2 regions of the Quatrionicoccus australiensis genome follow, and region 1 is predicted to be linked to the other one. Evidence: riboswitches for the same ligand, from Rfam matches in the RefSeq annotation. Region 1 holds a riboswitch; the other holds the start of a gene.
What was found. A riboswitch is a leader RNA that binds a small molecule or an ion and turns the genes downstream of it on or off. The one in region 1 is predicted to bind S-adenosylhomocysteine.
Positions count from the first base shown of each region.

Region 2: another riboswitch for S-adenosylhomocysteine. It lies ahead of ahcY (adenosylhomocysteinase); the one in region 1 lies ahead of metH (methionine synthase).

Region 1 is NZ_CP075188.1:45,147-60,207, forward strand. Features, by position in the region: gene KI612_RS00195 (HAD family hydrolase) at 1-62, opposite strand, end outside; gene KI612_RS00200 (AraC family transcriptional regulator) at 247-1,113, shown strand; gene metH (methionine synthase) at 1,178-4,840, opposite strand; S-adenosyl-L-homocysteine riboswitch at 4,910-4,977, opposite strand; gene bamE (outer membrane protein assembly factor BamE domain-containing protein) at 5,027-5,521, opposite strand; gene KI612_RS00215 (multidrug effflux MFS transporter) at 5,518-6,714, opposite strand; gene KI612_RS00220 (YifB family Mg chelatase-like AAA ATPase) at 6,707-8,200, opposite strand; gene KI612_RS00225 (accessory factor UbiK family protein) at 8,204-8,443, opposite strand; gene KI612_RS00230 (TorF family putative porin) at 8,690-9,472, shown strand; gene glnK (P-II family nitrogen regulator) at 9,555-9,893, shown strand; gene KI612_RS00240 (ammonium transporter) at 9,906-11,396, shown strand; gene KI612_RS00245 (hydrolase) at 11,560-12,102, opposite strand; gene purU (formyltetrahydrofolate deformylase) at 12,107-12,970, opposite strand; gene thrH (bifunctional phosphoserine phosphatase/homoserine phosphotransferase ThrH) at 13,118-13,726, opposite strand; gene KI612_RS00260 (ATP-binding cassette domain-containing protein) at 14,608-15,061, opposite strand, start outside.
Region 2 is NZ_CP075188.1:176,983-192,043, forward strand. Features, by position in the region: gene ahcY (adenosylhomocysteinase) at 1-1,220, opposite strand, end outside; S-adenosyl-L-homocysteine riboswitch at 1,302-1,363, opposite strand; gene KI612_RS00860 (HD-GYP domain-containing protein) at 1,384-2,589, opposite strand; gene KI612_RS19805 (methionine adenosyltransferase domain-containing protein) at 2,826-2,954, opposite strand; gene metK (methionine adenosyltransferase) at 2,963-4,126, opposite strand; gene KI612_RS00870 (lysophospholipid acyltransferase family protein) at 4,285-5,142, shown strand; gene KI612_RS00875 (lysophospholipid acyltransferase family protein) at 5,139-6,014, shown strand; gene KI612_RS00880 (GNAT family N-acetyltransferase) at 6,011-6,514, shown strand; gene dapF (diaminopimelate epimerase) at 6,574-7,404, shown strand; gene KI612_RS00890 (DUF484 family protein) at 7,401-8,072, shown strand; gene xerC (tyrosine recombinase XerC) at 8,069-8,971, shown strand; gene KI612_RS00900 (hypothetical protein) at 9,107-9,259, shown strand; gene KI612_RS00905 (class I SAM-dependent rRNA methyltransferase) at 9,368-10,561, shown strand; gene KI612_RS00910 (hypothetical protein) at 10,571-10,852, shown strand; gene KI612_RS00915 (TonB-dependent receptor) at 10,949-12,322, shown strand; gene KI612_RS00920 (metal ABC transporter substrate-binding protein) at 12,332-13,228, shown strand; gene KI612_RS00925 (ABC transporter ATP-binding protein) at 13,225-13,803, shown strand; gene KI612_RS00930 (metal ABC transporter permease) at 13,793-14,557, shown strand; gene KI612_RS00935 (STAS domain-containing protein) at 14,696-15,061, shown strand, end outside.

The DNA of each region.
Region 1 (15,061 bases):
GCGGGGGCGGAGTCGATCAGGGTGCCGTCGAGATCGAAAAGGATGTGCGGGTGGCGAGGCATGGCGGCTAGTGACGGTTGGCGGAGGCGCAATTATCGCCCGCGTTGAGGCATTCGGTGATAATCCCCGCCAGCATTCCTGCATCTATCAATCCTTAGATCGGGAGTTTGCACATAGTGAGCAATCCGAGTCAGGATTTCATCTGCCGTGTCGCGCATAGTGCTGGCCATGGATAGAGGAAGAACAATGAGCGAAGCCAGGGCAACAGCGTATGCGGCACGATTGGACCGGGTCCTTGATTACATCGAGGCCCATCTCCACGAGAGCCTGGGCGTGGAGCAACTGAGCCAGGTCGCGAATTTCTCCAAATTTCATTTCCATCGGCAATTCGCCGAGTTTGTCGGGACCAGTGTCGGGCGTTACGTCCTCCTGTTGCGGCTGCGGCGGGCCAGTTACCAGCTCGCCTTGAACCGGCGGCGGAAGGTGATCGACATCGCGCTGGATACCGGCTTTGAAAACCCGGAATCGTTTTCCCGCGCTTTCAGGAACACCTTCGGCAAGTCGCCCTCCGCATTCAGGCGGGCGCCGGACTGGGTGTCGTGGCACGAGCGCTATCGATTCCGCATTCCGGAAAGGAAGAGAAACATGCAGGTTGAAATCGTCAATTTCACAACGACCTTGCTCGCGGTGCGCGAACATCGCGGCCCGCCCGAGCGCGTCAACGAATCGGTCGGTGAGTTCATCGCCTGGCGCCAGCAAAGCGGTCTGTCACCCAAACAGAGCAGCCGGAGTTTCGGCATTGTCTACGACAATCCCGATACGACGGAGCCGGATCAGTTCCGTTTCGACATCGCCGGCGAAGTGCTGGCCGAGGTACCGCCCAATGCGCAGGGCGTGCTCAACAAGTGCATTCCCGGCGGGCGTTGCGCGCGGGTGCGGCACTGCGGTTCGCATACCCGGATCGGCGAAAGCATCTACCCGCTTTACCGCGAGTGGCCACCGGAGAGCGGTGAGGAACTGCGCGACTTCCCGCTCTATTTCCATTACCTGAATCTGCTGCCGGAAACGGCCGAGGCCGATCTGGTGACGGATATCTACCTGCCGTTGAAGTAGCGCTGCATCAAGCCGACGGAAAAATGGCCTCGCATGCGAGGCCATTTTTGCTGCAAGTCCCGGATCAGAGCAGCGGCGCCAGCCAGTACTCGGCGTCCTTGAGGGACATGCCCTTGCGTGCCGCCCAATCTTCCAACTGATCCCGGCCAATCTTCGGAATCGCAAAATAGGTCGCTGCCGGATGTCCGATGTAGAAGCCGGACACCGCCGCTGCCGGCGTCATCGCGCAGGATTCGGTGAGTTGCATGCCGGCCGTGTTCGGGGCATCGAGCAGGGCGAACAGTTCGCGTTTGGCGGTGTGGTCCGGGCAGGCCGGGTAGCCGGGGGCAGGGCGGATGCCCTTGTATTGCTCGTTGATCAGTGCGTCGTTGTCGAGCTTCTCGTCGCTGGCGTAGCCCCAGTAGTGAGTGCGTACTTCGGCGTGCAGCCATTCGGCAGCGGCTTCGGCGAAACGGTCGGCGAGCGACTTGAGCATGATTGCCGAGTAGTCGTCGTTGGCTTTTTCGAAGGCGGCGACGCGTTCATCAATGCCCAGACCGGCAGTGACGGCGAAGGCGCCGACGTAGTCTTCTGCCCCGACATAATCGGCGAGCGCGACATTGAAACGGCCCTTCGGCTGCTTGTGCTGCTGGCGCAGGCCGACCCAGCGGGTCAGCTCGGTCGTGCGGCTTTCATCGCTGTAGATGATGATGTCTTCGTTGTCGCCGCGCGCCGGGTAAAGGCCGAACACCGCCTTGGCGGTCAACCACTTCTCGCTGACGATTTTGCTCAGCATGGCTTGCGCATCGGCAAACAACTGGCGGGCGGTTTCGCCGACCACGTCGTTTTGCAGGATGGCCGGGTAGCGGCCGGCCAGGTCCCAGCTCTGGAAGAAGGGCGACCAGTCGATGTAGGGCACCAGCTTTTCCAGGTCCAGCGTCAGCGTGTGGCGGCCGGGCTGTTGCGGTTTGACCGGCGTATAAGTTTCGTTCCACGTGAAACGGTTGGTGCGGGCTTCGGCCAGCGTGACCATGGTGGCGCCCTTGCGGCCGGCGTGTTCGGCACGCACGGTTTCGTATTCAGCGACGATTTCGGCCATGTAGCCGTCGCGCTGGTCGGCGGAAAGCAGCTTGGTGGCGACGCCGACGGCACGCGAGGCGTCCGGCACGTAGACCACGGCGCCTTCGGTATTGGGGGCGATCTTGATCGCGGTATGGGCGCGGCTGGTCGTGGCGCCGCCGATCAGCAGCGGCTGCTTCATGTTCAGGCGCTGCATCTCGCTGGCGACGTGAGCCATTTCCTCGAGTGAGGGCGTGATCAGGCCGGACAGGCCGATGATGTCGACGCGATGCTCGAGCGCCGCCTTGAGGATGTTGTCGCAGGAGACCATGACGCCGAGGTCGACGACGTCGTAGCCATTGCAGCCGAGCACGACGCCGACAATGTTCTTGCCGATGTCGTGCACGTCGCCCTTGACCGTGGCCATCAGGATCTTGCCCTTGCTGCCCAGACCGGTGCGGGTCTTTTCCGCTTCGATGTAGGGCAGCAGGTGGGCGACCGCCTGTTTCATCACACGCGCCGACTTGACGACCTGCGGCAGGAACATCTTGCCGGCGCCGAACAGGTCGCCGACCACGTTCATGCCGTTCATCAGCGGCCCTTCGATGACGGAAAGCGGCGGCTTGCCTTCACTTTCGAGCTTGGCGCGGACTTCCTCGGTATCGGCCACAACGAAGTCGGTGATGCCCTTGATCAGCGCGTGTTCCAGACGCTTCTCGACCGACTGTTCGCGCCAAGAAAGATCCGGGCCGGAATCCTTGGCCTTGCCTTCCTTGACGGTCTGGGCGAAATCGACCAGCGCCTCGCCGGCGCCGGGATTGCGGTTGAGCACGACGTCCTCGACCTTGTCGCGCAGCACCGGTTCCAGATCGTCATAGACACCGAGCATGCCGGCATTGACGATGCCCATGGTCATGCCGGCCTGGATCGCGTGGTAGAGGAATACGGTGTGGATCGCTTCGCGCACGGCGTCGTTGCCGCGGAAAGAAAACGACACATTGGAGACGCCGCCGGAAATGTGCGCGTGCGGCAGGTTCTGCTTGATCCAGCGCACCGACTCGATGAAATCGACGGCGTAGTTGTCGTGCTCGGGAATCCCCGTCGCAATCGCGAAGATGTTTGGGTCGAAGATGATGTCTTCGGCCGGGAAGCCAATGCTCAGCAGCAGTTCGTAGGCGCGCTGGCAGATCTCGGTCTTGCGCGCGTAGGTGTCGGCCTGGCCCTTTTCGTCGAAAGCCATGACGATGACGGCGGCGCCGTAGCGGCGGGCGAGCTTTGCCTGTTCGATGAACTTGGCTTCGCCTTCCTTCATCGAGATCGAATTGACGATGCCCTTGCCCTGGATGCACTTGAGGCCGGCTTCGATGACTTCCCATTTCGACGAGTCGATCATGATCGGCACGCGCGAGATGTCCGGTTCCGAAGCAATCAGCTTGAGGAAACGATCCATCGCAGCGATCGAGTCGAGCATCGCCTCGTCCATGTTGATGTCGATGACCTGCGCGCCGTTTTCGACCTGCTGGCGGGCAACGGCCAGGGCGTCGTCGAAGCGGCCTTCGAGAATCATCCGGGCGAAGGCTTTCGAACCGGTGACGTTGGTGCGCTCGCCGACGTTCACATAGAGCGAGTCAGCGCCGACATTGAACGGCTCCAGCCCGGACAGGCGCAGCTTCTTCTCGATTTCCGGCACTTTGCGCGGGGTGACCGCTGTGACGCGTTCGGCGATGACGCGGATGTGATCGGGTGAGGTGCCGCAACAGCCGCCAACGATATTGACGATGCCGGTCTTGGCCCAGCTCTCGATCTCGTCGGCGAGCATTTCCGGTGTTTCGTCATAGCCGCCGAAGGCATTGGGCAGGCCGGCGTTCGGGTGGGCGGAAACGAAGCAGTCGCAAACACGCGACAGCTCTTCGACGTACTGGCGCAATTCATTGGCGCCGAGCGCGCAGTTGAGGCCGAAGGAGAGCGGCCGGATGTGGCTCAGCGAGTTCCAAAAAGCCTCGGCGGTCTGGCCGGACAGCGTGCGGCCGGACGCGTCGGTGATCGTGCCCGAGATCATCACCGGCCAACGCCGGCCGGTCTGCTCGAAGAAGCTTTCGATGGCGAACAGCGCAGCCTTGGCATTGAGCGTGTCGAACACGGTTTCGACGAGCAGGATGTCGGCGCCGCCATCGACCAGGCCGGTGATGGCTTCGAGGTAATTGGCGACCAGTTCGTCGAAAGTGACGTTGCGGTAGCCGGGGTCGTTGACGTCCGGCGAGATCGAGGCGGTGCGGCTGGTCGGGCCGAGTACGCCGGCGACGAAGCGCGGCTTGGCCGGGTTGGCGGCGGTGAATTCGTCGCACAGCTCGCGGGCGATGCGGGCGCCCTCGAAATTCAGCTCATAGACCAGCTCGGTCAGGTTGTAATCGGCCTGCGAGACGGCGGTCGAGTTGAAGGTGCAGGTCTCGAGAATGTCGGCGCCAGCTTCGAGGTAGGCACGATGGATGCCGCTGATGATCTGCGGCTGGGTCAGCAGCAGCAGGTCGTTGTTGCCCTTGAGGTCGTGCGGGTGATCCTTGAGGCGCTCGCCGCGGTAGTCCGCTTCCTGTAGTCCATGGTGCTGGATCATCGTGCCCATGGCGCCGTCGAGGACGAGCAGGCGCTGCTGGAGCAGGGATTGGAGTTCGGCAGTACGGTCGGCTTGGATCATGGATTACCTCGGCGAAACAAAAAACACGCCGGAGGGAGCCGAAAAAAAGGCGCCACAAACCGGCTGGGTTTGCGAGCGCCGTTGATCATTGCCAAGCCTGGCCCCAGTGCAGGGTCGCAGCGCTCCTTGGCAGAGGCGCTAGTTTACCGGCCGCCGCCCGGCCTGCCAAGTGCCTTGATTTATCTAGCCTTTCGTTGCGACGCGCTGTGAGGTCTTCTTGACGCCGCCGGAAGCCAGGTCGAAATGCACCATGAAGTAGGTTTCCTCCATCGGGGTGACGCCGGCGATGCGCCATTCCCAGATGTCTTCGCCGAGATTGTCGAACACCACCTTGGAGCCCGGGGCGCCGATCAGACGGCGAACTTCGGCGCGAGTCATGCCGTCGCGGATCTTCGCAAGATTGGCCGGGGTCAGGACCTGCTCCATTGTGCGGACGATCTGGTCGCTGCCGATGGTGATCATGTAGCAGCTCGTACCGTTCGGCTGGCGGTTGTATTCCCAGGTGACGCTGCCGTCGTCGTTGCCGAACTCGTAAGCCGGGTTGCCCATGCGCGAACGGACTTCGGCGGCGGTGGTGATGCCCGGCTTGATCTCGGGCAGGTTGACCGCGTCGCAGGCGGGCAGCAGGGCTGCGCCGATGGCGGCGAACACGGCGCTGATCCAGGCGGGGATTTTCATTTCTTGCGTCTCCATTTGCGGTGAGCGAAAGCGCCCAGGCCACCAAGGCTGAGCAGGCCGGCCATGCCGAGCGACAGGGTCAGGGTCGAACCCCAGAGCAGCGGCACGATCAGGCCGGCGGCGATGCTGTTGGCGCCGGACTGGAAAAAGGTCTGACAGGACGCGGCGAGACCGCGTTGTTCGGGGAAGGGATCGAGGGCGAGCAGCGTCAGGCTGGGCATCGCCAGCGACATGCCCAGCGTGTAGACGAAGATCGGCATGACGCTCCACGGCAGGCCGGGCGGCAGGGCGAGATTGAGACTGACATTGAAAATGGCGGCGCTGACCATCAGGAGATAGCCGAGGCCTATGGTCTTTTCCGGCGAACGCTTGCCGGCCAGGCGTCCGGACAACCAGGCACCACCCATCAGGCCGCTCATCGCCGGGCCGAACAGCCAGAGGAAGCCGGTTTCCGGAACACCAAGGTGTTTCATCAGGAAAGTCGGCGCCGACAGCACGTAGATGAAGAAACCGAGGAAATTGAGCGACAGCGCGGCGCAGGCAAACAGGAAGCGCGGCGAGGTCAAGACCTTGAAATAGCTGCGGCCGAGGTAGGCGGGCTGCAGCGACTGGCGTTTTTCCGGCGGCAGGGTTTCCGGCAGCAGTTTCCAGCAGGCGAAGCCGAGCGCAGCGGTCGACAGCACCAGAAAGGCAAAAATCGAGCGCCAGCCGAAAAAGGTCTGCAGCCAGCCGCCGATGACCGGTGCGATGGCCGGGGCGAGTGCGAACATCATGGTGATCTGCGACATCAGGCGCTGCGCCGGCGGGCCGTCGAACAGGTCGCGCACGATGGCGCGGCTGATGACGATGCCGGCACCGGCCGTAACGCCCTGCATGGCGCGCCAGAACCATAGCTGCTCGATGCTGGTGGCGACCAGGCAGCCAACCGAGGCCAGTCCGAACAGGCCGAGTGCGGCAAGAATCACCCGGCGGCGGCCAAAGCGGTCTGAAATTGCGCCGTGCCACAGGGTCATCATGGCAAAGGCCAGCAGGTAGACAGAGAGTGTCTGCTGCACCTGCAGCGGTGTCGCGTGCAGTTTTTCGCCGATCTCGTGAAAGGACGGCAGGTAGGTGTCGATGGAAAACGGGCCGAGCGCCGAGAGCGCGGCCAGCAACATTGCTATGCCGCGTGGTGCGGGACGGGCTTTAGTCATGGGTGAGACGCCGATACTGAATGGCTTCTCCGACATGCGGGGCGAGGATTCGTTCGCTGCCGGCCAGATCGGCAATGGTGCGGGCGACCTTGAGAATGCGGTGCCAGGCACGCGCAGAGAGATCGAGGCGGGTAATCGCCTGCTTGAGCAGATTGCTGCCGGCGTCGTCCGGCACGCAGTGCACTTCGACCTCGCCGGCCGTGAGCCGGGCATTCGGTTTGTGCTGGCGCTCGTATTGCCGGGTGGCCGCCGGTTCGACCCGCTGGCGTACGCTGGCCGATGTTTCGCCATCGCTCTTGCCGCTCAGCGCCTCGGCCGGCAGGGCCGGGACTTCGATCAGGATGTCGATGCGATCCAGGAAAGGTCCGGACAGACGGCCTTTGTAGCGGGCAATCTGGTCGGGCGTGCAGCGGCATTTGCCATTGCTGTGGCCATGAAAGCCGCAAGGACATGGATTCATTGCGGCGACCAGCTGGAATTCGGCCGGAAATTCGGCATGACGGGCAGCTCTGGCAATATGGATGCGGCCGGTTTCCAGCGGTTCACGCAGGGTTTCCAGCACTTTTCGGTCGAATTCCGGGATCTCGTCAAGGAAGAGAATGCCCTGGTGCGCCAGGCTGATTTCACCCGGACGCGGCGGATTGCCGCCACCGACCAGCGCGACGGCCGAGGCGGTGTGGTGCGGCTGGCGATAGGGCCGGATGCCGAACGATTCGGGGCGAAACTGCCCGGCCAGCGACAGCACGGCCGCCGAAGCGCGTGCCGCTTCAATCTCCAGCGGCGGCATCAGGCCGGGCAGGCGGGCCGCGAGCATGGATTTGCCGGAGCCGGGCGGGCCGATCATCATCAGGGAATGGCCGCCGGCCGCCGCAACTTCGAGCGCGCGCTTGGCCTGATGTTGGCCGCGGACCTCGGCAAGGTCGGGGAAAACCGGCGGTTTTTCACTGTCGACCGCTGGTGCTGCCGCGAGCATTTGCTGCCCGGCCAGATGGGCACAGACTTCGAGCAGGGAGTTGGCGGCAAGAATATTGTCGGCCCCGGTCAGGGCTGCTTCCCGGGCGCTTGCCTCGGGCAGGATGAAAGCCTTGCCATTGCCGGCGGTCTGCAGGGCCATGGCCAGCGCGCCGCGAATCGGACGCAGTTCGCCGGAGAGCGACAACTCGCCGGCAAACTCATGATCGGCCAGTACCTTGGCGGGGGCTTGACCGCTTGCCGCGAGAATGCCCAGTGCGATCGGCAGGTCGAAACGCCCGGACTCCTTGGGCAGGTCGGCTGGTGCGAGATTGACAGTGATGCGCTTGGCGGGAAACTCGAAGCCAGAATTGAGAATGGCGGCGCGCACGCGGTCGCGCGCTTCCTTGACTTCGGTATCGGGCAGGCCGACCAGCGTGAAGCTGGGCAGGCCGCTGGCAATATGCACCTCGACCAGAACCGGAGGTGCGTTGAGGCCGTCAAGTCCGCGACTGTGAGCGACGGCCAGTGCCATGTCTTAAGCCTGACCTGCCTTTTCCAGCGCTTCGATGCGGGCTTCCAGTTCTTTCAGCTTTTCGCGGGTCCGGGCCAGCACCTGGGCCTGCACATCGAACTCTTCGCGGGTCACCAGGTCCAGCTTGCCGAGCAGGCCACTGATTACGGCCTTGGCATTCTTTTCAATATCCCGGGCGGGTGAATTGGCGAGCAGCGCGCTGATTTTGGCGCCGAAATCTTCAAGGGTTTTGGGGTCTAGCATGACTTTCCTCCGTAGAATCCCAGTTTATCACAGCGCATGTTGCACTCATTTTGGAATGCCGCTCGTATGTGGTGCGTGACAATCTGTAACCGCACGAATTTGGTGCGTCAACTTGGTGCTGATTCCCTGATGCCAGTTGCAAATGCATGATTTTTATTGAGAAAATCACCTGGCACGCCTCGTGCTATTTCTGTTCGGCACATCTTTTATTCAATGCTATTCAAACTGTACTGTAGGAGAGAAATAATGAAAAAATCCCTGATCGCTCTGGCACTGGTTGGTGCTTTCGCCGCTCCGGCTTTCGCTGAAGAAGCCGCTGCCCCGGCCGAGCATACCTTCACCGCCAACATCGGCGCCGTGACCAACTACGTTTTCCGCGGTATTACGCAGAGCCAGCATCAGCCCGCCATCCAGGGTGGTGTCGATTATGCTCACTCGAGCGGTATTTATGTCGGTACCTGGGCTTCTTCCATTGAATGGGTGAATCGTCGCGATTTCGTCTATCAAAAAGACAACAACATCGAACTCGACCTCTACGCTGGGTACAAGGGCGCGATCGGTGACTTCAGCTATGACGTTGGTGCCATTCGCTATTTCTACCCGGGTGATTTCACTACCAGCACAGGTGCATTGGTTACTGCCAACACGACCGAAGCCTACATTTCCGGCTCCTGGAAGTACTTCACCCTGAAGTACAACCGCGCACTGACCAGCTTCATCGGCTGGGGCGGTACGAGCAGCGAAAACAAGAGTAAGGGCAGTGATTACATCGACCTGACCATGACCTATCCGATCGATGAAACCCTGAATGTGATCGCCCACATTGGCCATCAGAACGTCAAGAACAACAGTTTTGCCAGCTACAACGACATCAAGCTGGGCGTGACCAAGGACTTTGGCTTCGCTGTGGTTGGTCTGGCTTACACCGCGACCGATGCCGATCATAAGCTTCTGAACGGCGACTACAACTTCTCTGGCAAGAATGCCGGCAAGCAGGTTCTTGCTGCCTCGATCACCAAGACTTTCTAATCCGCTTTAAAACTTCCCCGCCGGTGACCCGGCCGGCGCTGGCGGGGAAGCAACCAATATCAACCCTTGTGAGGAACTACTCATGAAATTCGTTACCGCCATCATCAAGCCGTTCAAGCTTGACGAAGTGCGTGAGGCGCTTTCCGCCATTGGCGTGCAAGGCATCACGGTCACTGAAGTGAAGGGTTTCGGCCGGCAAAAAGGGCACACCGAGCTGTATCGGGGTGCTGAATATGTCGTCGATTTCCTGCCGAAGGTCAAAATCGAGGCTGCCGTGAAGAGCGAGCAACTCGACCAGGTCATCGAAGCCATCGAAAAATCCGCCAGCACCGGCAAGATCGGTGACGGCAAGATTTTTGTCTTCGAACTCGAACAAGTCATTCGTATCCGTACCGGTGAAACCGGTACCGATGCCCTGTAAGGAGATCGCGCAATGAAACGCCTATTTGCAATGCTCGCCCTGCTCGGCGCCGTCGGTTTTGCCGCGCCGACCTGGGCTGAAGAAAAGGCCGCTCCGGCCGAAGCAGTCACGGCTCCGGCCGCTGCTGCTCCCGCCGCCGCAGCTCCGGCTGCCGAGGCTGCCCCTGCCGCTGAAGCTGCCCCTGCTGCCGCACCGGTCCTGAGCAAGGCCGACAACGGCTGGATCATGGTTTGTGCCGCGCTGGTCATCCTGATGTCCATTCCCGGTCTGGCGCTGTTCTACGGCGGTCTGGTCCGTACCAAGAACATGCTGTCGGTGCTGATGCAGGTTTTCGTGACCTTCTCGCTGATCTCGCTGCTCTGGGTGGTTTATGGCTACTCCGCAGCCTTCACCGAAGGCAACGAGTTCTTTGGCGTACTCGACAAGCTCTTCCTGAAGGGCGTCACGCCGGATTCGCTGGGTGCGACCTTCTCCAAGGGTGTCGCCATCTCCGAACTGACCTTCGTGGTCTTCCAGGGCGCCTTCGCCGCCATTACCTGCGGCCTGATCGTCGGTGCCTTTGCCGAACGTGCCAAGTTTGCTGCCGTGCTGGTCTTCATGGTGATCTGGTTCACGCTGTCCTACATCCCGATGGCTCACATGGTCTGGTACTGGGCGGGTCCTGATGCCTACATCGATGCTGCTGCTGGCGAAGCTGCTGGCAAGACCGCTGGCTTCCTGTTCCAGAAGGGCGCACTTGATTTCGCCGGCGGTACCGTCGTGCATATCAACGCTGCTGTTGCCGGTCTGGTCGGTGCCTACATGGTTGGCAAGCGCACCGGCCTGGGCAATGTCTCGATGGCTCCGCACTCCCTGACCTTCACGATGATCGGTGCTTCCCTGCTGTGGTTCGGCTGGTTCGGTTTCAACGCCGGCTCCGCTCTCGAAGCTTCCGGTGGTGCTGCTCTGGCCATGGTCAATACCTGGGTTGCCACGGCTGCTGCCGCGCTGTCCTGGATGTTTGCCGAATGGATGCTCAAGGGCAAGCCGTCGATGCTGGGTGCTGCTTCCGGTGCCGTTGCCGGTCTGGTTGCGATCACCCCGGCTGCCGGCTTCGTCGGTGTCATGGGCGCCATCATCATCGGCCTGCTGGCTGGTGTGGTCTGCCTGTGGGGCGTCAATGGCCTGAAGAAGATTCTCGGTGCTGACGACTCCCTCGACGTTTTCGGCGTCCATGGCGTCGGCGGCATCCTCGGTGCCATGCTGACCGGTGTCTTCGCTGATCCGGCTCTCGGCGGCACGGGTGTCTATGACTATGTTGCCAACGCTGTTGGTGCCTACGACATGACTGCTCAGCTGATCTCGCAAGCCTGGGGTGTCGGTACCGTGATCGTCTGGTCCGGCGTGGTCTCGCTGGTTGCCTACAAGCTGGTCGATATCGTTATCGGTCTGCGTGTGCCGGAAGACGAAGAGCGTGAAGGTCTTGACCTCACCTCGCACGGCGAAACCGCTTACCACCACTAAGATCGTTGTTTGGAGGCTGGTCCTGCGACCGGTCTCCAGCTTGCCAGGAGCAAGCCTGAAAATCTCTGTAGTCTCTCTCCTTCGGGCACCTTCGGGTGCCCGTTTTTTTTGCCGGCAATTCCGGTTTTTGCCTTTTTTCAGGCGTCGACCGCCAGGCAGGGACTTACTTGATCAGCGGGAGGAGGGCGCGGAACTGTTCGGTGTCGGCGGCGTGCAGCCACTCGAAAAGCACCATCTCGGTGGTGACGATGCCGACTCCGCCGGCGCGCAGGCGCTCGATGGCGGCGCTGCGGTTTTCCGGCGTGCGCGAAGAGGCCGCATCGGCGACCAGATAGACTTCAAAGCCGGCCGCGAGCAGCCCGAAAGCAGTCTGCAGCACGCAGACATGGGTTTCGGTGCCGGTCAGGATGACCTGCTGTTTTTGCGCGCTGCGCAGCAGATCGAGCACGCCGGGCTCGGCCGTGCAGGAGAAATGCGTTTTCTCGAAAAAACGGGCGTCGTGTGCCGCCGCGCGGACGGCTTCGAGGCTGGGCCCCAGGCCGCGTACGTATTGCTCGGAAACGAAGGCCGGCACCTCGAGCTGGCGGGCAGCTTCAAGCAGGCGAACGGAATTGGCGACGACGCGCTCGCCGTCATGAATCGCCGGCGCCAGCTTCTGCTGCAGGTCGATGACCAGCAGCAGCGAATCTTCGCGCCGGATCAGCATGGGCTCAGCGGAAGACGATGGTCTTGTTGCCATGCACCAGCACCCGGTCTTCCAGGTGGTAGCGCAGGCCGCGGGCGAGCACGGTCTTCTCGATGTCCTTGCCGTAACGGACCATGTCTTCCGGCGAATCGGAGTGATCGATGCGGATCACGTCCTGCTCGATGATCGGTCCCTGATCGAGTTCGGCCGTCACGTAATGGCAGGTCGCGCCGATCAGTTTGACGCCGCGCTCGTAGGCCTGGTGATAAGGCTTGGCGCCGGCAAAGCTGGGCAGGAAGCTGTGATGGATATTGATGATCTTGCCGGCCAGTGCCTCGCACAATTCCGGCGACAGAATCTGCATGTAGCGCGCCAGCACCATGGTGTCGCCATGCACATCCGCAAAGATGCGCTGCATCTCGGCGTAGGCCGCCTTCTTGTTGTCGGCGGTGACCGGCACATGATGGAAGGGGATGCCATGCCATTCGACGAAGCCGCGGAAAGTATCGTGGTTCGAAATGACACACGGGATCTCGATGTCGAGTTCCTTGGCCTGCCAGCGCGCCAGCAGGTCGTAGAGACAGTGTTCCTGCTTGGAAACCATGACCACGACACGTTTCTTGACGGCGCTGTCGTTGATTTGCCAGGTCATCGACAAGGGCTCGGCGACTTCCGTGCGGAAGCGCTCGCGGAACTCGGCGAGCAGGCAGGGCAGCGAATCCGCCTTGATCTCGATGCGCATGAAATAGCGACCGCTCAGCACGTCCGAGTGGAAGCTCGACTCGAGAATCCAGCCGCCATTGCCGGCGATGAAGCCGGAAACGCGGGCGATGATGCCGACCTGGTCGGGGCAGGAAGCGGAAAGAGTGTAGAAACGGTCGCGATGCATGGTTTTCAGGATCGAGCTATTAGGATCGAGGATCCAGTGGGGTTGGTCTTGCTAGGTCACTGGATCTCAGGCAATAAACTGAGGATTGGGGTATTAGGATCGAGGACCCAGCGGGTTTGATCTTGCTAGGCAACTCGATCCTAACGACTAGCAGCTAGCAAATGCCTTGTCGATTTCGCTGCGCAGGTCGTCGTAATTGAGGACGACCGGATACTGCGGGAATTCGCGGATGACGTTTTCCGGCGGATGGAACAGGATGCCGCCGTGGGCTTCGCCGAGCATCGCCGTGTCGTTGTAGGAATCACCGGCGGCGACGATGGTGAAGTTCAGTTCCTTGAAGCGCTTGACCGCTTCCTGCTTCTGGTTCGGCATGCGCAGGTGGTAGGCGACCAGCATGCCGGAAGTGTCGGCTTCCAGCGAATGGCAGAACAGCGTCGGCCAGCCGAGCTGGCGCATCAGCGGATGCGCGAATTCGTAGAAGGTGTCGGACAGGATGACGACCTGGTAATCCTCGCGCAGCTTGTCGAGGAAGGCGCGCGCGCCCGGCATCGGGCCCATTTCGGCGATCACCTTCTGGATATCCGGCAGACCGAGCTTGTGCTCGCGCAGGATGTTCAGGCGGTAGGTCATGAGCTTGTCGTAATCCGGCTCTTCGCGCGTCGTGCGCATCAGCTCGGGAATGCCCGTGCGCTTGGAGAATTCGATCCAGATTTCGGGAACAAGGACCCCTTCGAGGTCAAGGCAGACGATTTGCACGGGTTGGCTCCTGCGGAGGTATTCGGAAGGGGGCGATTTTACCTTATGAGGGATGGGATTCGGCTGGTTTTGGGGTTTTTGGGGGAGCTGACCGGTGAGGATGCTTCCTTGGTGGGTAAGGAGGGGGGCTTGCCGATATTGGAATGTTGTCTTCGTTTGGCGGTTGGGTATTGCCCCTGCTTGGCGGGGGCTTTGCTTGCAGAACCGTTGGGTTCCGCGCTGGCGGCGCGGGCGTACTTTCTTTTGCTTCGCCAAAAGAAAGTAGCCAAAGAAAAGGCGACCCCCGGGTCGGCGCCGGGCGTTGCCCGGTTCCTTGCGCTACTCGGTCGTCCGGGCGGCTTGCTAAACTCGCCTGCGGCTCAGACAGACGCAAGCCGAAATCCCCCGGCCGTCCTGCGTTGCTCAGCGCCTCTCAGGGGGACCCGAAAGGCGTCTCGGAACAACGGCTCTGCCCAGAAAAAAAACAAAAAGGGTGTTTTTTAGCGGTCGACCGCTTGAAACAGGGCAAAACCATTTTGAGCGGTTCGGCGGCGACGCTTTTCCGGGTCCCCATGTGGAGCGCCGAGCAACGGAGCTGATGGCGGAAAGAGGGCGAGGACTGTCTGAGGCCCGCAGGGCCGAGTTCCGCAGCCCCCGCCAGCAGCGAGTAGCGCAGGGAAGTCGGCAACGCCGACCGCGTAGCCTGGGGTCGCCTTTTCTTTGGCTACTTTCTTTTGGCGAAGCAAAAGAAAGTACGCCCGCCCGCAAGGCGGAACCCCCACGCCACACAAGAACAACATTCTCCGTAGCCGAGACGCCCCGCAAAGGCGGAACCCCCACGTAAAACACATATCGCACCCAACGTAGCCGAGACTAAGCCCAAAAAAGAGCAAAACCGGAGGTCAGTCGACCGCCGGCAACCCCTCCAGTGCCTCATGCACCTCCAGCCAGCGCATCTCCGCTTCATCAATCTGTTCGCCCAGCAAAGCCGCCTGCTTGTGCATTTCTTCGCTTTTTACACGGTCGACCGATGTGTAGAAGTCAGGATCGGCAAACACGGTTTCCAGCGCTGCCTTTTCCTCGTTCCACTTGGCGAGTTTCCTTTCGAGCTGCTCGATTTCCTTGAGCAGCGGCCGGCGCTGGCTGAGGATGGCTTGGCGGTTCGCCTTGGCATCGGCCCGTGACTGCAGGCGTTCGCTTTTCTCGGCCGCCATTTCCGGCTCGGCGGCGCGTTCGGCGCTGCGCTGGGCGGCCAGCCAGGCGGCGTAGTCGTCGAGGTCGCCGTCGAATTCGCTGGCTTTGCCGTCGGCGACGAGGATCAGTTCGTCGGCGCAGGTGCGCAGCAGGTGGCGGTCG
Region 2 (15,061 bases), 130 kb from region 1:
CACAGTTCGATCTGGGCGATGGTCTGATTCGCGAAGGACGACGACATCACGTAGGACGGATGGCCCGTACCGCAGCCGAGGTTAACCAGGCGGCCCTTGGCGAGCAGGATGATGCGCTTGCCGTCCGGGAAGATGACGTGATCGACTTGCGGCTTGATCTCTTCCCACTGGTACTTCTCGATCGAGGCGACGTCGATTTCGTTGTCGAAGTGACCGATGTTGCAGACGATGGCGTTGTTCTTCATCGCGGCCATGTGGTCATGCGTGATGACGTGGAAGTTGCCGGTCGTGGTGACAAAGATGTCGGCCTTGTCGGCAGCGTATTCCATGGTGACGACGCGGTAGCCTTCCATCGCGGCCTGCAGGGCGCAGATCGGGTCGATTTCGGTAACCCAGACTTGTGCCGACAGGGCGCGCATGGCCTGGGCCGAGCCCTTGCCCACGTCGCCGTAACCGGCGATGACGGCGATCTTGCCAGCGATCATCACGTCGGTGGCGCGCTTGATGCCGTCGACCAGCGATTCGCGGCAGCCGTAGAGGTTGTCAAACTTGGACTTGGTCACCGAGTCATTGACGTTGATGCCGGGGAACTTGAGTTCGCCGCGCGCATGCATCTGGTACAGGCGATGCACGCCGGTGGTGGTTTCTTCGGTGACGCCCTTGATCTGGGCCAGACGCACGGAATACCAGGTCGGATCGACAGCCAGCTTGGCCTTGATGGCGGCGAACAGGATGGTTTCTTCTTCCGAACCCGGCTTGGCCAGAATCGAGATGTCCTTCTCGGCACGGGCGCCGAGATGCAGCAGCAGGGTGGCATCGCCGCCGTCGTCGAGGATCATGTTCGAATAACCGCCATCGGCCCATTCGAAGATGCGGTGCGTGTAATCCCAGTAATCAACGAGGGTTTCGCCCTTGACGGCGAAGACCGGGATGTTCTGCGCGGCGATCGCAGCGGCAGCGTGATCCTGCGTCGAGAAGATGTTGCAGGAAGCCCAGCGGACTTCGGCGCCGAGCGCGGTCAGCGTCTCGATCAGCACGGCGGTCTGGATGGTCATGTGCAGCGAACCGGTGATGCGCGCGCCCTTGAGCGGCTGGGTCTTCGCGAATTCTTCGCGAATGGCCATCAGGCCGGGCATTTCGCCTTCGGCAATGAGGATTTCCTTGCGACCCCAGTCGGCAAGGGAAAGATCGGCAATAACGTAGTCTTTGAATTCAGCCACAGTAAGCTCCTAAATAACTGTGACGGGGAGGGGAATAACGGCGTTGTTGCTCACCGGCGGCCCCCTGCGCCCGGCAGGGTTGATCAGTGAGCGCCGTTTTAAACCGAGCCTGGGAGAAATCTCCTGCAGCGCCCCTCGGTAGGTTGCGGATTATAAACCGCTTTCAGGCTGTTTCGGCAGCCCAGTAGCGGTCAACATCCTTGATACCCCATTTTTCGGCATCCTCGCGGCCGGCAATTTTCTCGGCACTGCGCGCCAGATCAATGGTTTCGGGTTTGATGTAGGCCTGCGATCTGGTCGAAAAGAAAACTTTGACCCTGGGCTTGAGCAGCGACTGCTCGCCTTGCTCGGTAACAACGCCGAGCTTGCCCGATTCCAGGCGAACCAGCGAACCGATCGGGTAGATGCCCAGGCTCTTGACGAAGGCCTGGAAGACTTGCGGGTCGAAATGGCCTTTCCATTCGGCCATGCGCTTGATCGATTCGGCCGGGTCCCAGCCCGCCTTGTACGGGCGGTTCGAGGTGATCGCGTCATAGACGTCGCAGACTGCACCCATCTTGGCGAACAGGCTCAGTGTCTCGCCATTCAGTGCTTTGGGATAACCGCTGCCATCAACCTTTTCATGGTGATGCAGGCAGACATCCTTGACCACGTCGCTGATGCCCTGGCCTGAGAGCAGAAGCTTGTGACCTTCAGCCGGGTGGGTCTTGATGATGGCGAATTCGGCATCGGTCAGCTTGCCGGGCTTGCTCAGTATTTCATTGGGAATCAGCGCCTTGCCAAGGTCGTGCAGCAGGCCCGCCATGCCGGCGTCGCGGGTCTGTTCCTCACTCAGGCCAAGCTGGCGAGAGAGTGCAATCATCAGGGCGCAGACGGCGACCGAGTGCATGTAGGTGTAATCGTCGGAGGTCTTCAGACGGGCCAGGCTGATCAGGGCGCCCGGGTTGCGCATCACCGAATTGGAAATTTCTTCAACCAGCGGTGCCGCCGCTTCGGCCTCGATCGCCTTGCCCATGCGTGCTTCCTGGAACATCGAGACAACGGCTTCCTTGCCGCGTGCGCAGATTTTTGCCGCGCGCTTTACTTCATCGTTGAAGGAGGTTTTGGCAACGCTTTCCGGTGGCGGGGCCGGGATTTCCTCGGCGGTCGACGCCTCCAGATTGCCACTTTCTTCGCCGGGTTCGATGTCCAGACCCTTGGCCAGGTTGATCCAGACTTCCTTGATCTGGCTTTCCTGGATCAGGGCGATGTCTTTCGGATCGGTCAGAACAAACTTGGTCCGCCAGAACGGATGGTCCAGCCAGGCGCCGCAGAATGCCTGCAGGTGCATGCCGAGACGAACATGTTCAACGGAGATTTTTTTGAGCATATTTGTTAATTTTAACGAAAAAAGGGAGCCGTAGCTCCCTTTTTGTATGCGGCGAGAATGCTGGCCTCGCCAGTTGTGCTCTTCGTGCTTACAGCCCGGCGTCGTTGCGCAGCACTGCCGCGCGATCCGTCGAGTTGGCTTCGGCCGGCACAATGTGCCTTAACCTGGCCGGCGAGCGGCCAGGTTAGCCTCATCCGGCGAAGATTCGCGGCTTCGCCAGGGCTGCAAGCTGGCGCTTACAGCCCGGCGTCGTTGCGCAGCACTGCCGCGCGATCCGTCGCCTCCCAGGTGAATTCCGGTTCGTCGCGGCCGAAGTGGCCGTAGGCGGCGGTTTTCTGGTAGATCGGGCGCAGCAGGTCAAGCAAGCTGGCGCTTACAGCCCGGCGTCGTTGCGCAGCACTGCCGCGCGATCCGTCGCCTCCCAGGTGAATTCCGGTTCGTCGCGGCCGAAGTGGCCGTAGGCGGCGGTTTTCTGGTAGATCGGGCGCAGCAGGTCAAGCATGTTAACGATGCCCTTCGGGCGCAGGTCGAAGTGCTTGCGGATCAGTGCGGTCAGGGTTTCGTTGCTGACTTTGCCGGTGCCGTAGGTTTCGACCATGATCGAGGTCGGTTCGGCGACGCCGATGGCGTAGGAAACCTGCACCAGGCAGCGCGAGGCCAGACCGGCGGCGACAATGTTCTTGGCGACGTAGCGGGTGGCGTAGGCAGCGGAGCGGTCAACCTTGGACGGATCCTTGCCGGAGAAGGCGCCACCGCCGTGCGGCGCGGCCCCGCCATAGGTGTCGACGATGATCTTGCGGCCGGTCAGGCCGCAGTCGCCCTGCGGGCCGCCGACAACGAAGCGGCCGGTCGGGTTGACCAGGAACTTGATGTCGCCCTTGATCAGTTCTTTCGGCAACACCGGCTTGATGATCTGTTCGATGGTCGATTCGCGCAGGTCTTCCAGGCTGATGTCCGGCGAGTGCTGGGTGGACAGCACGACGGTGTCAATGCAGTAGGGTTTGCCATCGACGTACTTGATGGTGACCTGCGACTTGGCATCCGGACGCGCCCACGGCAGGCGGCCATCCTTGCGCAGCATGGCCTGGCGCTCGACGAGGCGGTGCGACAGGTAGATCGGCAGCGGCATCAGCGACGGGGTTTCGTCGCAGGCGTAGCCGAACATCAGGCCCTGGTCGCCGGCGCCCTGATTGAGATTGTCGTCGTAGGCCTTGTCCACGCCCTGGGCGATGTCCGGGCTCTGCTTGTCGTAGGCGACGAGCACGGCGCAGCCTTTGTAGTCGATGCCGTATTCGGTATTGTCGTAGCCGATGCGCTTGATGGTGTCGCGGGCAACCTGGATGTAATCGACGTTGGCGTTGGTGGTGATTTCACCGGCCAGGACAACCAGGCCGGTGTTGCACAGGGTTTCGGCAGCAACGCGGGAATGCTTGTCCTGGGCCAGGATGGCATCGAGGATGGCATCGGAAATCTGGTCGGAAACCTTGTCCGGATGACCTTCGGAAACAGATTCCGAGGTAAAGAAATACTCGCTCATGGCTACTCCATTCGGTCCTTGGTCCGGCGTTACCGGCTTCGGACCACGAGCGGGCGACGCTTTAGCGGTATTTATTAGTCGCCCCGCAAGTTGTCTCTTTAACTCGGCGAACGGATAATACTAAACTTTTCTCGGCAGGTTTCAACCCCCGGAGCAGCATGGTTTCTATCTTCCGTTTTCTCGGCTGGCTGCCGTTGTGGCTGGTGCATGTGCTGGGTGGGGCCCTTGGGCGCCTGGCCTACTGGTTGTCGCCGACCTATCGCCGGCACTTGCGCGAGAATCTCGCCCAGGCCGGCATGGATCCGGCTTTGCGTCTGGCGGCGGCCGCCGAGTCCGGCAAGCAGATGCTGGAGTTGTCGCGCATCTGGATGCGGACGCTGGATGAGGCTTGCGAGCAGGTGGTCGAGGTCGTCGGCTGGACGCATGTCGAGGCAGCCAGGGCGAGCGGCAAAGGCATCGTTTTCCTGACGCCGCATCTCGGTTGTTTCGAGATTACGGCCCAGTATCTGTCGTCGCACTTTCCGATCACCGTGCTCTATCGACCACCGAAAAATGCCAGTTTCCAGTACCTGATCGAGACCGGCCGCCAGCGCGAACAACTGCACCTGGCACCGGCTGATCTGTCCGGCGTCCGTTCGCTGATCAAGGCACTCAAACGTGGCCAGGCGGTTGGTTTGCTGCCCGACCAGGCACCGAAGACCGGCGAAGGTGTCTGGCTGGATTTCTTCGGTCGCCCGGCCTATACGATGACGCTGGCCGCCCGCCTGACCGAAACCGCGGCGACGACGCTGATGACCTGGGGCGAGCGACTGCCGGATGGGCGCGGTTATCGCGTTCATTTTGCACCGCCGCAAACTGAGCTCACCGGTGATACGGTCAACCGTGCGCAGCAGATAAATTCCGAGGTCGAGCACCTGGTGCGCCAGTGCCCGGAGCAATATCTCTGGGGCTATAACCGTTACAAACGTCCTGCCGGTGCCGAAGCGCCGCCAGAACGACAAGGGATTTCACAATGAGGGCTGGCTTTACCTATCTTCTTCTTGGTTTCCTCTGGCTGTTGCACTGGTTGCCCCTGCCTGTCCTGCGCCTGATCGGCCGCGGGTTGGGCAAACTGCTCTATGCTTTCGGACATGAACGGCGCAATGTCGCACTGATCAACCTGCGCCTGTGTTTCCCGGAAAAGACGGAAGCCGAGCGCGAAGACATCGCCCGTCGCCATTTCATTGCCCTTGCCCAATCCGTGCTTGATCGCACCCTGGGCTGGTGGGCATCGCCGGAGCGGCTGAAGCGCATCATCCGCGTGCATGGTCTGGAGCATCTTACCGATTCCTGCGGTGCGCCGACCATCCTGCTTTCTGCCCACTTCGTCGGGCTCGATGCGGGGGCGACGCGCATCACCATGGATGTCGAGGGCTGCAACATCTACTCGCAGCAGAAGAACAAGGTGTTCGAGCGGGTCATGCAGAACGGCCGCAAGCGCTTCAAGGAAGGCATCCAGCTGTCGCGTCAGGACGGCATGCGCAAGATCATCAAGGCGATCAAGGCGGGCTATCCGCTGTATTATTTTACCGATATGGATTACGGCCCCAAGGAGTCGATCTTCGTGCCCTTTTTCGGCGTTCCGGCAGCTACCATCACCGGTGTCTCGCGTCTGGTTCGCCTGACCGGTGCCCGCGTGGTGACTGCAATCACGCGCCAGGTCGAAGATGGTTACGAGGTCGAGATCAGTCCGCCGTGGACGGATTTTCCACGTGAAAGCGTTGAGGCCGATACGTTGTACGTGAATCAGTATATTGAAAGCCAGGTGCTGCGCATGCCGGAGCAGTATTTCTGGGTGCATAAACGCTTCAAGACCCGGCCGCCCGGAGAACAGAGGTTTTACAAATGAACAGCCTGAACATCGAAATTCGTCCCGTCACGCCACCCGACGTGCCGGCCATCTCGTCGTTGGCGCGTGAAATCTGGCAAGCCACCTACCCGGGCATCATCACCCAGGACCAGATCGACTTCATGCTCGAGCAGCGCTACGGGCATGAGCGCCTGTACGATGATCTTGAAGATGCCGACAAATGGCTGGACCAGGCCTTCCAGGACGGGCGCCGGGTCGGCTTCGCCTTCAGCGAGATCTACAAGGGCGAGTTCAAGCTCGACAAGCTCTACATTCATCCGGATGTGCAGCGCAAGGGCGTTGGCGGCCAATTGATCGAGCACGTCGCACAGCGGGCAAGAAAGCTGGGTTACCCCTGCGTCATCCTGGCGGTCAACAAACGCAACGAAAAAGCGATCGGTTCGTACAAGAAATACGGTTTCGTCGTGCGCGAAACGATTGTTGACGACATTGGCCGCGGCTTCGTGATGGACGATTTCATCATGGAGAAAAAACTTTAAGAATTTGAGGTAACTTGCTGCCTCTGTTATTCTTTTTTAATTAATCAACGGAGCAGCTTGTGAAGCTCAAATTCTCGAAAATGCATGGTTTGGGCAACGATTTCGTTGTCCTTGATGGCGTCCGCCAGGCGGTTTCCCTGACGCCGGAACAACTGCGCTATCTGGCCGACCGCAATTTCGGTGTCGGCTGCGACCAGATCCTGCTTGTCGAAGCGCCTGGCCAGGCCGGCGTCGATTTCCGCTACCGCATCTTCAATGCCGACGGCAGCGAGGTCGAGCAGTGCGGCAACGGCGCGCGCTGCTTCGTGCGTTTCGTGCATGAGCAAGGCCTGACCGACAAGCGCGAGATCAAGGTCGAGACGAAGCGCGGCATCATTACGCCGCGCCTCGAGGCGAACGGCAGCGTCACCGTGGACATGGGCGAGCCGCGCTTCCTGCCGGCCGAGATTCCCTTCCTGCACGACGAGGACGTGGTCATCTACAACCTCGATGTGGCCGACGAAACGCTGGAAATCAGCGTCGTCTCGATGGGCAATCCGCACGCCGTACAGGTCGTCGATAGCGTAGACACGGCGCCGGTCGGTCAACACGGTCCGTTGATCGAAAACCACGAACAATTCCCGCAACGCGTTAACGCCGGTTTCATGCAGGTTGTCGACCGGCATGCGATCAAGCTGCGCGTTTTCGAGCGCGGTTCCGGCGAAACGCTGGCTTGCGGCACCGGCGCTTGCGCCGCCGTGGTCACCGGTATCCGCCGCGGCCTGCTCGACTCGCCGGTGCGCGTCACGACGCGCGGCGGCGACCTCAATATCGCCTGGGGCGGCCCCGGCCGTCCGGTCCTGATGACCGGCCCGGCGATGACTGTATTCACTGGAGAAATCGAATTATGAGCGCGCTGTTCCCGGAAGAAGTTGCCGATTACCTGAAGAACAATCCCGGTTTCTTCGAGCAGTACGCCGATCTGGTGGCGCAGATTTTCGTGCCGCATCCGCACGGCGGGCGGGCGATTTCGCTGGCCGAACGGCAGATGCTGACGCTGCGCGAGAAGAATCGCCAGTCGGAAAGCAAGCTGGCCGAGTTGATCGCCTTTGGCGAAGAAAACGACGCGATCAGCGAAAAGGTGCATCGCCTGGCGGTCGGCCTGGTCGCCGCGGAAACCTTCCAGGCGGTCATCCATTTGCTCAATTTTCACCTGCGTGACGATTTCTCGGTGCCGCATGTTGCCTTGCGTCTGTGGAACAAGCCGGCCGATATCGATGATCTGCCGGAATTCGCTGCGGTCAGCGAGGAGTTGCAGGTTTTTGCCGAAACGCTGGGGCGGCCGTATTGCGGCTCGACCGCCGGTTTCGGCACGGCCTCGTGGTTCGGCGAGCACGCCAACCACATCCGTTCGCAGGCGCTGATCGCGCTGCGCAACGGTGGCGGCACGATCGGCATGATCGCGCTGGGCAGCGAGGAAGCCCAGCGCTTTTACGCCGACATGGGCACGCTCTATCTCGAACGTCTGGGCGAGATGGTCTCGGCCGCGCTGGCCCGGGTGACCAAGAGCGTTCTGTGAGTCAGGCGGCTGACGCCGTTGCTGCCTGGCTGGCCGAGCTGGCCGAGCAGCGCCGGTTATCGCCGCACACGATCAGCAATTACCGGCGCGATCTCGACAAGTTGCTGAGCGCGGCCGGTGAAATGCCGCTCGCCGAATTGCACGGCCAGCAGATTCGCCGCTTCATTGGCCAAATGCACGCGCAAGGCCTGGGCGGTCGCTCGCTGGCTCGCACCCTGTCGGCCTGGCGCGGCTTTTTCGCCTGGCTCGGCAGGCATGGCGCAGTGCCGGCCAATCCGTGCGAGGGCGTGCGTTCCCCGAAGTCACCCAAACTGTTGCCCAAGGCCTTGTCGGTCGATGAGGTCAATCGCCTGCTCGAGCCTTTCGCCGACGACGATCCGCTGCTGGCGGCGCGCGATACGGCGATGTTCGAACTGTTCTATTCCTCCGGCCTGCGTCTGGCCGAGCTGGCCGCGCTCGACCGCGATGCGCTCGATTCCATCCTGCACGAAGGCGAGGTCAGGGTGCTCGGCAAGCGCAGCAAGGCGCGCATCGTGCCGGTCGGGCGCATGGCGCAGCGGGCGCTGGCGGCCTGGGCCGAGGTGCGCGACCAACTGGCCGGTGCCGATGAGGTGGCCTTGTTCGTTGGCCAGCGCGGCCGGCGGATCAGTCATCGCGTGATCGAGGATCGCCTGGCCAAGCGTGCCGTGCAGCTCGGTCTGCCGCGCCACGTGCATCCGCACATGCTGCGCCATTCGTTCGCCTCGCATGTGCTGCAGTCCTCCGGCGACCTGCGCGCGGTGCAGGAAATGCTCGGTCATGCCAGCATCGCGTCGACCCAGGTTTATACGCATCTCGACTTCCAGCATCTGGCGCGAACCTACGATGCGGCGCATCCGCGGGCCAAGCGCAAGCCCTGATCCGGGCTGGCAAAATCGCCTGTGGCAGGCGGTCGACCGCTAAAAAAGCAGGAAAATCCGGCTTCAATTGACCTGCGGGCTGTCTACCTCTATGATTCACGGTTTTGAAAATTCGCCGGAATCAAGGAGTTAGTCATGGCTATCAATCGCACCCGCCGCTCTTCCCTCGAGCGCCGCAGCATTTCCAAGTCTGCCAAGCGTCTGTTCAAGGGCGACGGCAAGACCGCATTCAAGGTCATCTACGCTGCCGAATGCCACGCTCGTAACCGCAAGGCACTGGGCGCTTAAGCTGCTGTACCGTATTTCGAGCCCCGGTTGCCGCAAGGCAGCCGGGGCTTCTTTCATTGTGAAGCCGCTTTTTGCCGGCTTCGTGGCGCGACAAGGCGGAAAAATCTTATGGCTCAACTGATCCTGATGCCGGGCAAGGAACGTTCGGCGTTCAAGCAGCATCATCCCTGGGTGTTCGCCGGCTCGGTCGGTCGCCTCGAAGGGCGTGCCCGCCCCGGCGATACGGTCGAGGTGCTGGCTGATAACCTGCGCCCGCTCGGGCGCGCCGCCTACAGCCCGAAATCGCAGATTCGTGCCCGCTTCTGGACTTTCGATGCCGAAGAGTCGATCGACGACGCCTTCTTCAAGCGCCGTGTCGCGAGCGCCGTTGAACGCCGTCGCGCCTTGCCCGAGTTGCGCGGCCAGCAGGGCCTGCGCCTGATCCATGCCGAATCGGACGGCCTGCCCGGCGTCATCGCCGACCAGTACGGCGACACCATCGTCGTCCAGCTCACCTCGGCCGGTGCCGACAAGTGGCGCAACGCCATCGTTGCCGGTCTGGTCAAGGCGACCGGCTGCGCCCGCGTCTATGAGCGCTCCGATTCCGACGTGCGCGGCATGGAAGGCCTGGAGCCAACCACCGGCTGGCTGTATGGCGAAGCGCCGGCGACACCGCTGTCCATCGACGAGAATGGCGTGCGCCTGGCGGTCGACGTCGTCGGCGGGCACAAAACCGGTTTCTATCTCGATCAGCGCGACAACCGTGCGCTGCTCGGCCAGCTCGCGGCCGGCAAGGACGTCCTGAACTGTTTCTGCTACACCGCCGGTTTCTCGCTGCAGGCGCTGGCCGGCGGTGCCGCCAGCGTGCTCTCGATCGATTCCTCCGGCCCGGCCCTGGCGCAGGGCAAGGCCAATCTGGCGCTCAATCCGCAATTGCCGGCCGAACGCGCGCACTGGCAGGAAGCCGACGTCTTCCAGGCCTTGCGCGATTTCAAAAAGGAAGGCCGTCAGTTCGACCTGATCGTGCTCGATCCGCCCAAGTTTGCGCCCTCCGCCTCGCACGCCGAGCGCGCCGCCAAGGCCTACAAGGACATCAATGTCTTCGGTTTCAAGCTGTTGAAGCCGGGCGGCCTGCTGATGACCTATTCCTGTTCGGGCGGTATCGGCCTCGAACTGTTCCAGAAGATCGTTGCCGGTGCGGCGCACGACGCCGGACGCGAGGCGCGCATCGTGCGCCGCCTGGCCGGTGCGGCTGACCACCCGGTCGCGTTGAACTTTCCGGAAGGCGAATATCTCAAAGGTCTGCTCGTCCAGGTCGATTAAGTTGCCATCTTGAATCCGCTGCGCCATCTCCTTCTCGTTGTTGTCCTCTGCTTCGCCCAACTGGCGGCGGGGGCGCATGCCGTCGAGCATGCCGCGGGCAAGGAAGGGACGCTGCCGGCGCATGCCTGCGAACTCTGCCTGGCGGCACACGACCTGGGGGCGGCGCTGCCATCGCTGGCGGTTCTGCCGCCGGTGGTGGCTGCCTGTCTCGTTCCGGAAGCGCTGCACTCGCATGCGCGTACGGCTTTCCCCTCGCCGCTGGCCCGCCAGCGCGATCCTCCTGCTGCCTGAAAACTGCCCTTTTTGAAGCGTCGACCGTCTGACGCGCCTGTCTTTGCCGACAAGCGCTGACGCCGGTCGCAACCGTGCATTTTCAGGAGAATTCCCATGCAAAAGTCCTTTGCCATGGCTGCCTTGCTTGCCGCGTCCTGCGCGGCCCAGGCGGCTGGCAGCGACGCAGATCTGGCCGCCATCCGCGCCCAGATCGCCGATATGAAGAAAAGCTACGAGCAGCGCATTGCCGCGCTCGAGAACAAACTTGCCGAAGCGGAAAGCCGGACGGCCCAGAGCGCCCAGAGCGCCCAGAGCGCCGCTGCGCCCGTCGTCGCCGCTCCGGCGGCCCAGTCCGCGGCCAATGCCTTCAATCCCGAGGTGTCGCTGATTCTGCAGGGCAAGGTGCGCCGTTCCAAGGACATCGCCAATCGCGGCATCACCGGCTTCTTCCCGACCGAGGTCGAGGGGGCCAATGCGCGCGGCTTTTCGGCTGACGAAACCGAGCTGGTGCTTGCCGCCAATATCGATCCCTACTGGCGCGGTCAGGCCATCGTCGCCCTGGCCGGCGGCGAAGCCGAAGTCGAGGAAGCCTGGTTCCAGTCGCTGGCGATCGGCCACGGTGTCGGCCTCAAGGGCGGGCGCTTCCGCTCGGGCATTGGCTACCTCAACGAGCAGCATCCGCATGCCCGCGATTTTGCCGATGCACCGCTGATGTACCAGGCGATGTTCGGTGACAGCTACGCCCAGGATGGTGTGCAGCTCAAATGGCTGGCACCGACGCCGCTGTTCGTCGAGTTCGGCGCCGAAGTCGGGCGTGGCGCGAACTTCCCGGGGACCGACCGCAATCGCAACGGCGCCGGCGGTTCGGCGCTGTATGTGCATGTCGGCGACGATCTGGGGGTTTCGAACAATTGGCGGGTCGGCCTGTCCTGGCTGAAGACCAAGGCCAGCGAACGGAGCGCCGAGTTCACCGATCTCGGCGGCGTGGCGGCGCAGGGTGCCTTCACTGGCGACTCGACGACCTGGCTGGCCGATTTCGTCTGGAAATGGGCGCCGAACGGCAATCCGAAATACCAGAACTTCAAGTTCCAGGGCGAGTATTTCTCGCGCCAGGAGAAGGGCGCGCTGAATTGCAGCTCGGATGATGCTGCCAGCCTGTGCAATGTCGCCGTTGAAAGCAGCTACCGCACGCGTCAGTCCGGCTGGTATACGCAGGGTGTTTACCAATTCACTCCCGAATGGCGGGCCGGTCTGCGTTACGAGCAGCTCGACAGCGGTACGCGCGATTTCGGCCTGAATGCGGCCAACCTGGCGGTCGACGCCTACAAACCGAAGAAAACCACGGCCATGGTCGATTACAGCTGGAGCGAGTTTTCGCGCGTCCGCCTGCAGTACGCCCAGGACAAGTCGATGGCGGGGATCACCGACAACCAGTGGACCCTGCAGTACATCATGAGTCTCGGCGCCCACGGTGCCCACAAGTTCTAGGAGCCGACGATGAACAAGCTGTTTGCAATCCTGCTTTTGACCCTGGCCGCACTGCCGGCGCAGGCTGATCTCAAGGTCTTTGCCACGGTGCCGGAATGGGCGGCGCTGGCGCGCGAGATCGGTGGCGACAAGGTGCAGGTTTACGCCGCAACCACCGCCTTCCAGGACCCGCACCGGATCGAGGCCAAGCCTTCGCTGCTGGCGCAGGCGCGCCAGGCCAATCTGGTCGTTGCCGCCGGCGCCGATCTGGAAATTGGCTGGCTGCCGCTGGTGCTGCGCGATTCCGGCAACGCCGCGATCCAGCCATCGCAGCCCGGTTATTTCGAGGCCTCGGCCTGGGTCAACCGCCTGGAAGTGCCGACTGTCCTCGACCGGGCACATGGTGACGTGCACGCTGCCGGCAATCCGCACATCCATCTCGATCCGCGCAACGTGCTCAAGGTCGGCGAAGCGCTGACGGCGCGCATGGCCGAGCTCGATCCGGCTCAGGCCGCGACCTATCGGGCCGGTTTCAAGACTTTTGCCGGCAAGTGGCAAGTCGCCATGGCGCGCTGGGAGAAGGAGTCGGCACCCTTGCGCGGCGTCGGCGTGCTGGTGCATCACCGTTCTTTCGTCTATCTGGAGAACTGGCTGGGCATGCGCGAACTCGGTGCCCTTGAGCCGAAGCCGGGCATCGAGCCGACCAGCGGCCACCTGACCAGCCTGCTCGCCCGCCAGCAGGCGACGCCGGCGAAGATGGTCCTGCGTGCGGCCTACCAGCAGGATGGTCCAAGCCAGTGGATTGCCGGCAAAGCCGGTATCCCGGCCGTGTTGTTGCCCTATACCGTCGGCGGCACGCCGGAAGCGAAAGACTTGTTCGGGTTGTTCGACGATACCGTGCAACGTTTGCTGAAAGGCCTGCATTGAGTCTGTTGCTCGATGCACAAGGTCTGGTGGCCGGCTGGGAACAGCCGGCCACCAGACCCTTTGATTTCTCGGTCGGGGCCGGTGAAGTGGTCGGCCTGACCGGGCCGAACGGCGTCGGCAAGAGCACGGCGCTCGCGGTTTTTGCCGGCCGTGCGACGCGTTTTGCCGGTCGCCTCGAACTGGCACCCGGCCTGCGCCTCGCCCTGCAAACGCAGGACGTGCCGCCGCTGCTCGGCCTGCCGGTTTCGGCGCGCGAACTGCTCGCCCTGACCGGCGCCACGCCGGACGGTCTGCCGCCCTGGCTGGGCGAGCGTCTCGACCTGCGCCTCGACCGCCTTTCCGGTGGCCAGCGTCACTATCTCGCCTTGTGGGCCATCCTGCAGGCGCCGGCCGATCTGGTGCTGCTCGACGAGCCGACCAACAATCTCGATGCGGCCGGTGTCGCGCACCTGACGGTCCACCTGCGTGAACGGGCCAAAACCGGCGCCGGCATCGTCGTGGTCAGCCACGACGCGGCCTTCGTCGCCGATGTCTGCGATCGCGTCGTCGTGTTGGGAGCCAGCGATGTGGCATGAGCTTTTCCTGGTTCCTTTCCTGACCGGGCTGGTCCTGGCCGTGCTGCTGCCCTTGCTCGGTTGCTACCTGCGCCTGCGCGACGAATGGCTGGCGGCGCTCGCCTATTCGCACGTTGCGGCAGCCGGCGCCTTGCTGGCCCTGGTCGCCGCTTTGCCCCCGGCTCTGGGGGGCTTGGGAGCGGCAACCGTGGTCGGTGCTGGCAAGCGTTTTTTTGCTCGCCGTCTGGCCGGCGGGGCGAGTTATGCGCTCCTGCTGCTCGGGGGCTGGGCCGTCGCGGTGCTGGTTGCCGCCAACCAGCCGAGCGCGGAGCGCCTCGGGCATGCCTTGTTCGACGGTCAGCTCTATTTCGCCGACAGCCTGCAGCTGTGGCTGGTCAGCCTGTTTGCCGGCGTGGCTTTACTGGTATTGCGCCTGTTGTCGCAGCACTTGCTGCTGGCCCATCTTTACCCCGATTTTTTCCGGGTGCGTGGTTTGCAGGCCTGGCCGATCCAGAGTGGCTTCGACGTGCTGGCTGCGCTGGCACTGGCGCTGGCGACCATGAGTCTGGGTGTGATGGGCGCTTTCGCCCTGGTCTTCATCCCGCCCTGGCTCGCCTTCCGGCGGGCGGCGAACTGGCGCAAGGGGCTGCTCCTGGCCGTGCTGATCGGCGTACTGGCCTATGTTGCCGCTTTCCTCGGCGCACTGGTGCTGGACCAGCCATTCGGACCAATGCTGGCTCTTGTGTTAATCACTGTCGGCCTGGTGATTGCATGACATTCGGCGGCGTGCTAAAACACTGGTTCTGTGTGCGGAGCAGTTATGGTCTTTTCCTTTTTCAAGAAGCAACCCCAAAAAATGCCGGAGCGGCCGGCGGCTCGTCCCAAGGCGCCGGTGGAGTTGCCGAAGGAGGCTTTGCCTGACATAGCACTGCCGCCGCTCGATGATCTGGAATTCACGGCCAGTGAATTGCCTGCTGCCGTGGCCAAGCAGAATTCCGCACCAGCCCAGACTGCCATGCCGGAAAAGCCAGCCAAGCCGCTGGCCGTCGACGACGATCTGGATTTCACGATGGCCGAGTTTGATCGTGACTTCACCGATTCGAGCGTCATGGCGATTGACGTCGATCACGACCTTGATCCCTTGCAGGCCGATCTCGAACAGGCCGTCGTGCTCTTCGCCAACGGTCAGGATGCCGCCGCGCGTTCCCTGCTCGAAGTTCTGATCCGCGCCTATCCGGGCAGCGAGGGCAAGCGTTTCTGGCAACTGTTGTTCGATCTG